2 regions of the Variovorax sp. RO1 genome follow, and region 2 is predicted to be linked to the other one. Evidence: riboswitches for the same ligand, from Rfam matches in the RefSeq annotation. Region 2 holds a riboswitch; the other holds the start of a gene.
The links. A riboswitch is a leader RNA that binds a small molecule or an ion and turns the genes downstream of it on or off. The one in region 2 is predicted to bind cobalamin.
Positions count from the first base shown of each region.

Region 1: linked by a shared signal. The riboswitch ahead of CY658_RS09930 (TonB-dependent receptor) and the one ahead of CY658_RS26150 (TonB-dependent receptor domain-containing protein) in region 2 are both predicted to bind cobalamin.

Region 1 is NZ_PKMT01000001.1:2,075,497-2,079,904, forward strand. Features, by position in the region: gene ybaL (YbaL family putative K(+) efflux transporter) at 1-723, shown strand, start outside; gene CY658_RS09920 (hypothetical protein) at 740-1,147, opposite strand; gene CY658_RS09925 (hypothetical protein) at 1,306-1,527, shown strand; cobalamin riboswitch at 1,609-1,888, shown strand; gene CY658_RS09930 (TonB-dependent receptor) at 2,019-4,202, shown strand; gene CY658_RS09935 (PepSY domain-containing protein) at 4,213-4,408, shown strand, end outside.
Region 2 is NZ_PKMT01000006.1:225,549-229,956, forward strand. Features, by position in the region: gene CY658_RS26130 (universal stress protein) at 1-63, opposite strand, end outside; gene CY658_RS26135 (sulfite exporter TauE/SafE family protein) at 137-964, opposite strand; gene CY658_RS26140 (cell division protein ZapA) at 1,254-1,601, opposite strand; gene CY658_RS26145 (DUF904 domain-containing protein) at 1,598-1,825, opposite strand; cobalamin riboswitch at 1,958-2,197, shown strand; gene CY658_RS26150 (TonB-dependent receptor domain-containing protein) at 2,270-4,210, shown strand; gene CY658_RS26155 (cobyrinate a,c-diamide synthase) at 4,195-4,408, shown strand, end outside.

The sequences.
Region 1 (4,408 bases), on a different contig from region 2:
GTGTTCCGCTACCCGCTGGCCACGGCGCTCACGGTGAGCGCGAGCCTGGCGCAGATCGGCGAGTTCTCTTTCATCCTCGCCGGGCTGGGCGTGATGCTCGGCCTGCTGCCGGTGGAAGGGCAGAGCCTGGTGCTGGCCGGTGCGCTGATCTCCATCGCCACCAACCCGCTGTGGTTCAGCCTGATCGCGCCGCTGCAGAAATGGCTGCACGCGCATTCGAAGTTCGCGCGCGAGCTCGACATGCGCAGCGACCCGCTGGCCGAACTGCCGATGACCACCGAGGCCAAGTACCTGTCGCGCCAGGTGGTGCTGGTCGGCTACGGCCGCGTGGGCCGGCGCATCGCCGCCGAACTCGAGACCCACGACATCCCTTACGTGGTGGCCGAGCAGAACCGCGAGCTGGTCGAGAAGCTGCGCGAGGCCGGCATTCCCGCCGTGTGGGGCGATGCGGCCGACCCGGCGGTGCTGATCCAGGCCCACGTGGCGCGCGCCCGCGTGCTCGTGGTGGCCACGCCCGACGCCATGAATGTGCGCCAGATGATCGAAACCGCCCGCACGCTGAACCCGACCATCCAGACCGTGGTGCGCAGCCACAACGAGCAGGAAGCGCGTTTGCTGGCCGACGAAACCGATGCGAAGGTGTTCCTGGGCGAACAGGAACTCGCCCAGGCCATGGCCCGCGATGTGGTGCAGCGCGCCGCCGCGATGGCGGTGCCGGCCTGAGGGCCGGCTGGCGGATCTACAGGTCTTCGATCACCAGCGTGCGATAGCGCTCGGCGATCGAGTAGGGCACGGTACGCACCAGTTCCATCACGCGCTCGGCGGTGGCGCCGTCCTTGGTGCGGATCAACAGGCCCGTGTGGCCTTCCTGGGCCAGCTCGATGAAGGCGCGCACCGTGGCGCCGTCGGTGCCGGCGGAGGGCAGGGGACTGTGCGAGGCATGCACGGTCGGCGCGATTTCCGCCAGGACGGTTTCGGGCGGTATCAGGTAGACCTCGTCGCCGCTCACGATGCCTTTCTCGATCAGCCCGTGGCCGATGCGGCTGGCGTCTTCGACGCTCGGAAACATCACCAGCGAGTAACCGGTCGGATAGAACGCGCCGCCGAAACTGGCGCGCATGTTGGGTTCAAGCGTGAAATGTTTCATGCTGACTCCTTGTTCTGATGCAACTCCCCACCCCTAACATTAGGCCGCGCGGCGTACATGCACTGTAGGAGAAGCCCTAGTACTGACGCTGACAACCGCGCCGGCCTCCTGCCCGTTCAAAGGCAGGTTCATTCCCTCTGTTTTCATTCCTGACCGTCATGCCTTCGCCGAGAGACATCGCACTCACCGTCCACGAACTGGAAGAAGGGGAGTTCTACTGGGTGCTGATGGAGGCCGTGGACGGCTCGCCCGGCGACTCCACCCACGTGTACGTGCCGCTCGAAGCCGCCCACGAGCCCTACGCCACCTATTCGAACGCGCTGGTGGCCGGCGTGGCGGTGCTGCGGCGGCTGTTCGGGCCCGACGGCAAGCCCGTCTGACGGGGCCCGGAAGGGCGCCGCCGCAGGGCGCTCCCTATAATCCCGGCGGTTGGAAACATTGGTTCACACCGGTGTCGTCCAACACCCCACGGTTCGAAGGTGCCCTGCACGACCAGTCACAGGATTGGCGGCGGGGTTAAACGGGAAGCAGGTGCGAAGCGACGATTTTTTGATCGACGCTTCCATTCCTGCGCTGCCCCCGCAACGGTCAGCGGATATCGACACCCTCAGGCTCATGTGCTTTCTTGCATGGGCAGCCACTGCGCTTCGGCGTGGGAAGGCGAGGGTTTCGGCGTCGAGGTGCATGCACCTTTCGACGCACTCCGCGAGCCCGGATACCGGCCTTCGCAACCGCCTTCGGACGCTGCGGGAGTGCGTGTCCGGGCCTGCCCTTTCCCCTCGCGCGAAACGGCACCGCCCCCAGTCTCTTCTCCCTCTTCGTCCTCGATCGGTCAGGAGCCTGCGGGGACGCAGGCCGGAGGAGAAATCGGATGAATCAGGCATCGCTGCCCTTGCGCGATCGCCCGGGCCTGCCCCTGCAACGGGCACGCCTTTCGGGTCTTTCAGGCATTTCATTGGGGCTCGGCCTCGCATGCGGCCCAGCCCTCGCGCAGTCGGGTGACACCGCAGGCCGGCCCAGCCTCGCGCCCGTGCAGGTCGAAGCCAGCCGCCACACGCCGCTGGCCCTGGACGAGCCCACGCAGACCGGCAGCCGCCTGGGCCTCACGCCGCTCGAAACGCCGGCCAGCATCGAGGTGCTCACCGGCGACACCATCCGCGCGCGCGGCGATGTGTCGGTGGTCGAGGCCGCGAGCCGCGCCACCGGCATCACGGGCTCGCCCGCGCCGGGCAACGGCGGCTCGTCGCTGTCGGCGCGCGGCTTCAACGGCCACGGCTCGGTGATGCAGCTGTACGACGGCACGCGCCTGTACGTGGGCGCGGGCACCGTCACCTTCCCGTTCGACACCTGGTCGACCGACCGCATCGAGGTGCTGCGCGGCGCGGCCTCGGTGATGTTCGGCGAGGGCGCCATCGGCGGCGCGATCAACGTGGTGCCCAAGAAGCCCACGCGCGGCCCGATTCGCAACGAAGCGCTCGTGACCGTGGGCTCCGACGCCACGCGCCAGGTCGCCTTCGGCAGCGGCGGGGCGATCAACGACATGCTCTCGTACCGCTTCGACATCAGCCACCGCAGGACCGACGGCTTCATGTTGCGCGGCGAGGCCGAGAGCCTGGCGGTGGGCGGCGCGGTGCGGCTCGACGTGTCGCCGCAGCTGCAGTTCACGCTCTCGCACGACGAGGGCCGCCAGACGCCGCAGCGCTATTTCGGCGTGCCGCTCATCAACGGCCGCGTGAGCAGCCTGAACCGCGAACAGAACTACAACCTCGACGACGCCGAGGTCAAGTACCGCGACCGCTGGACCCGCCTCGACGCGCAGTGGACGCCCAACGACGCCGTCACCGTGCGCAACCAGCTCTACCGCCTGGACAGCAAACGCCACTGGCGCGACAGCGAAACCTACACCTACAGTGCCACCACCAACCGCGTGACGCGCGGCGACTACCTGGAGATCGGCCACGACCAGGAGCAGATCGGCAACCGCACCGACGCCACCTTCAAGCACGCGCTGTTCGGCCTGAAGAACCAGGTGCTGGTGGGCTTCGATGTGAACCGCATCGACTTCCTGAATTCGAGCGACACGCCCTACGGCGGGCGCTCGGTGGTCGACGCCTTTGTCTTCAACCCCGGCTATTACGTTTCGCCCACGGCCTACCTGCCGCGCTACAAGACGAAGACGAGCACCTACGCCTTCTTCGCCGAAGACAAGCTGGCCTTCAACGAGCAATGGTCGGTGGTCGGCAGCCTGCGCTGGGACCACGCGAAGATCGTGCGCACCGACCCGCAGAACCGCGCCCCGCGCCTGGACAAGACCTTCGAGTACGCCACCGGCCGCCTCGGCGTGGTCTACGCGCCCGACGCCGCGCAGTCGTTCTATGCGCAGGTGGCGCGCGCGGCCGATCCGCTCACCGGGCTCATCAGCACATCGGCCACGCAGGTGCCGTTCGAGCTCAGCACCGGCAAGCAGGTCGAGGTGGGTTACAAGCGCCAACTGGCCGAGGGCCGCGGCGCCTGGAGCGTGGCCGCCTACCGCATCGAGAAGAACAAGCTGCTGTCGCGCGACCCGAACGACCCGACCGTCGTGCAGCAGATCGGCAAGCAGTCGTCCGAAGGCATCGAGGCCACGCTCGACCTCGCACTGACCTCCACGCTGCGCCTCGAAGCCAACGCCGCGCGGCTGCGTGCGCGCTACGACGACTTCAACGAGGCGGTCGGCAAATCGCTGGTCTCGCGCGCAGGCAACACGCCGGCCGGCGTGCCCGAGGTGGCGGCCAACCTGTGGCTGCACTGGCGCTTCATGCCGCAGTGGGAGGCCGAGTTCGGCGTGCGCCACGTCGGCGCGCGGCAGGTCGATGCGGCCAACACGCGCCAGATCGGTTCGTACACCGTGGCCGACGCGGGCGTGAGCTGGCAGGCGAACCCGTCGCTCAAGCTCGCGCTGCGCGCCTTCAACCTGGCCGACCGCAAGTACCCGGTCTCGTTCTCGAACGGCGGCAACCAGTGGTTGCTGGGCCGGCCGCGCTCGTTCGAGCTGTCGGCGCTGGTGAACTTCTGAGCACGGAATCATGAGCACCGCATGGCAACGCGCATGGCCCCCGCTGCGGCGGGCGCTGTACTGGACGCACCGATGGCTGGGCATCGGCGGCTGCCTGCTGTTCGTCATGTGGTTCGTCTCGGGCGTGGTCATGATGTACGTGGGGTACCCGAACCTCACGGACGAAGAACGGCTCGCGGGGCTCGGCCCGGTGCGCTTCGCGCAGG
Region 2 (4,408 bases):
CAGCAGGTAGTTGAGGGCTTTTTGCGTGTAGGCGCTGCCGTCGACGGCGATGAGGATTTTCATGGCTTTCCTTTTACGACTATGAACAACAGCTGCATAGGATGGCACAGGAACGCCGGTGAACGTTTGATATGCCTCAGCCCCGCAGGCCCTTCCAGAGCATGTAGGCGGCCAGCAGGTACAGGATGCTCGCGAACACGCGCTTGAGCTTTTTCACCGGCAGGTTGTGCGCGGCCTTGGCGCCCAGCGGCGCGGTGAACACGCTGCAGGCCGCGATCACCACGAGCGCGGGCAGCCAGATGTAGCCGAAGGCGCCGGCCGGCAGGCCCTGCACCGACTGGCCGGCGAGCACATAGCCCAGCACATTGGCCACCGCAATCGGAAAGCCCAGCGCCGCGCTGGTCGCCACCGCGTTGTGGATCGCGACGTTGCACCAGGTCATGAATGGCACGCTGATGAAGCCGCCGCCCGCGCCCACCAGGCCCGAGATGAAGCCGATGGTGCCGCCCGCCGCGAGCTGGCCGCCGGTGCCGGGCATCTGGCGCGTGGGCTTGGGCTTCTTGTCGAGGAACATCTGCGTGGCCGAGAAGCCCACGAACAGCGCGAAGAAGATGGCAAGCGCCGTGCCCTTGAGCAGTGCGAACACGCCCAGGCTGCCCGCGAGGCTGCCGATGACGATGCCGGGTGCCAGGCGCTGCACGATGTCCCAGCGCACCGCGCCGCGCTTGTGGTGTGCGCGCACGCTGGACACCGACGTGAAGATGATCGTCGCCATCGAGGTCGCGATCGCCATCTTCACTGCGAGGTCGGCCGGCACGCCGCGCTGGCCCATGATGATCGTGATGAACGGCACCATCAGCATGCCGCCGCCGATGCCCAAGAGGCCCGCGAGGAAACCGGTGCCCAGGCCGAGCGCGGCGAGTTCGGCGATCAGGAGCGGGTCGAGCAGTGCGGTGAAATTCACGGGGTGTCGAGAAAAAGAGCGGCTGAAAAAGCAACGGCCCCGTGCGGTGAAGCAGGGGGCCGTGGCGGGAAAAGGTGTCTGCAGATGGTGTGCCGGACCCGCATCCTGAACCAGGGTTCAGGTGGGCGAGGGCAGCAAGACTTCGGGTTCATCTGACGCGAGATGATCACGCCCGTCTAGCGATGTACCAAGCCCGGCTCCGGAGAGCATTGGAACAAGGAAATATTAAGCCCGACACGTCTGCAGACGAAGTGGATTTTACGCCCCGTCTGCGTCGCGCCGCGTGCCTTCAGAGCAAATGTCCATCGCCCGCCAGGGCTTGATCGAGTCTTTGAATGAGCTGGGCGGCCTGCGGGTCGGTGTCACCGGAGGTTTCGCCGGTGCTGACGGCGGCTGCAACGGCAACCGCAGGGGCCGGTGCGGCGGCAGCAGCGGCCTGTTGTGCCGCGAGATCGAAAGCCAGGTTCAGCGAGGCGAGCACGGCGATGCGATCGCGGGCCTTCACCTTGCCTGCATCGCGGATCTTGCACATGGCCGCGTCCACGCGGTCGACGGCCTCGCGCAGTTGCGCCTCGCCGCCGTCGGGACAGCCGAGCAGGTAGCTCTGGCCCATGATCTGTACTTCAATCTGCTTCATGCGTGATGGGAATCTTCGGAAGGGGGTTCGGCCGGCAGCCGTTCGAGCAGGGCATCGAGGCGGGTGCGGGCCGCGGCGAGCCGCGACTTCAGGCCGTCGCGTTCACGTGTGAGCGCATCGACCTGTTCCTGCAGCAGCACATTGGTGCGCTGCACCTCTTCGTGACGCACAAGCAGGCGTTCCACACGCTCGGCGATCTGGTCGATGGGGCTGGAGGCGGGCATGGTTGGCGATTGTAGTTTCCCGGGAATTCGGAAGGTCCGGCGCACCGCGCGGGCGCACGCCGGACGTGGCCGAGATTCTGGGGCCTGCGCCGCCGGTGATCAAACCCGGTGTGGCGTGTGCGCCCCGTGGGCCTAAAATCTCGCCCGTTGGTGCTCGCGGCGTGGTTCGCACGGCGCAGTTCAACGGGAAGCAGGAGTGGACGCCCCCCGGGGCCGAAGCCGCCTGCGCTGCCCCCGCAACGGTCAAGCAGACGACGCCGCAAGGCGTCACCCCTTTCCATCCAGCCACTGGGCGCTCTGAAACAGGCGCCTGGGAAGGCGGCAAAGGGTCGATCTGCCAGCCCGGATACCGGCCAACAAGGCGGCTGCCGCATCGGCAGCCATGACGCCCATGGCGCCGGCGGGGAAGCCGGCCAGGGCATAGAAGTTCGTTCGGTTCACCCCATGATTTCCTGTGTTTCCCTCTCCAGCGGCCGCGCCAGCGTGCGCCGCAACCGTCCCGCGTGCCTGCCGCTGACGCTTGCCCTGGCCTCGGCCTTCGGCGGCCTGGCCCTGGTGCCGCTGGCTGCGCAAGCGCAAACCGCCGCCACGCTCGACGAGACTGTCGTCACCGCCAACCGCACGCCCCAGGCGCTGTCGGACCTGGTGGGCGATGTCTCCATCGTCGACCGCAAGACCATCGAGCGCAGCGGCGCGACCGGCGTGGCCGATGTGCTGGCGCGCCTGCCCGGCATGGAGATCTCGCGCAGCGGCGGTGTGGGCAACGCCACCAGCGTGTTCATCCGCGGCGCCGAATCGCGCTTCACCGCCGTCTACCTCGACGGCGTGCGCATCGACTCGCAATCGACCGGCGGCGCCGGCTGGGAAGGCATTCCGCTCGCGCAGATCGATCGCATCGAAGTGCTGCGCGGCCCGGCCGCCGCCGTCTACGGCTCGGACGCCGTGGGCGGCGTGATCCAGCTCTTCACCAAACGCGGCGAAGAGGGCGTGTCGCCCTACGCCGGCATCGGCTTCGGCAGCCACGGCCTGCGCCGCATCGAAGGCGGCGTGAGCGGCAAGTCGGGCCTGCTTGATTACTCGTTCGGTGTGGCGCATGAAGAAAGCAAGGGCTTCAACGTGCAACCCCTCGCCAAGCGCACGCCCTCGAAAGACGGCTTCACCAACCCCGACCGCGACGGCTACCGCAGCACCTCGGGCAACCTGAAGCTGGGTTTCCAGATCACGCCCGACCAGCGCCTCGACGCCACCTTGCTCACCAGCAACACCGAGGCCGCCTACGACCCGTCGGTGAGCTTTCGCACCAAGCTGCCGATCACCTTCCGTGACGACGTGTCGACCAACGAGCTGCGCACCGCCGGCCTGACCTGGTCGGCCAAGTGGAACGACATCTACAGCACCCGCCTGCAGGTGACCGATTCGCAGACCGTCTACAAGACCCAGCCGTCGTTCTACCGCACTGAAACCCGCCTGCGCGGCTACCTGTTCCAGAACGAATTCCGCTTCGGCGCGCACCTGGTGACCGCCACGCTCGAGCGCCGCGAAGACGCGCTCGAAAACGCGCCGACCACCTCGGCCAAGCTGTTCTCGCGCGACCGCTCGCAGAACGCCGCCGCATTGGGCTACGGCTACGTGAAAGGCCCGCACTCGCTGCAGCTGCACGTGCGCCACGACGACGACAGCGAGTTCGGCGGCAAGACCACCGGCAGCGCCGCCTACGGCTACGCCATCACGCCGAGCCTGCGCGCCACCGTGTCGGCCGGCACCGCGTTCCGCGCGCCCACGCTGTACCAGCGCTTCAGCGAGTACGGCCTGGCGAGCCTGCAACCCGAATCGAGCCGCAACGTCGAGCTGGGCCTGCAGTACACGGCCGGCGCCACGCAAGCTGGCATCGTGCTGTACCGCAACCGCGTGCAGAACCTCATCGTGTTCGACGGCAGCGCCAAGGGCTGCCAGTCGTCGTTCGGCTGCTACGCCAGCACGGCGCGTGCGCGCTACCAGGGCGTGACGCTCACGGGCGGCCACCGCATCGGCGACGTCACCTTGCGTGCCTCGCTCGACTACCAGGACCCGCGCGACCTCGCCACCGACAACCTGCTGGCGCGCCGCGCGCGGGCCCACGGCACGCTGGGCGCCGACTGGCGCGTCGCAGGCTGGACGCTGGGCGCCGAGATCCAGAGCTCGGGCAAGCGTTTCGACGACGCGGCCAACACCGTCAAGCTCGGCGGCTACACGCTGCTGAACCTGTCGGCCAGCACGCAGATCACGCGCGACCTGAACCTCGTGGCGCGCGTGGACAATGTGGGCGACAAGGACTACCAGTTCGCACGGCTCTACGCCAACGGGGGCCGCACCGCGTACGTCGGACTCAAGTGGACTCCGCAGTAAACACCCGTCGTTTCCCGCCTGGCGCCGCTGCCACCTGCGCTGCGGTGCTCGTGGCTGCGCCGGCCTCCGGCCAAGGCAAGACCACCGTCGCGGCCGCGCTCGCGCGGCTGCACGTGCGCCAGGGCCGCCGCGTGCGGGCCTTCAAGTGCGGGCCCGACTTCCTCGATCCGCACTGGCTCGCGCTGGCCACCGGCGCGC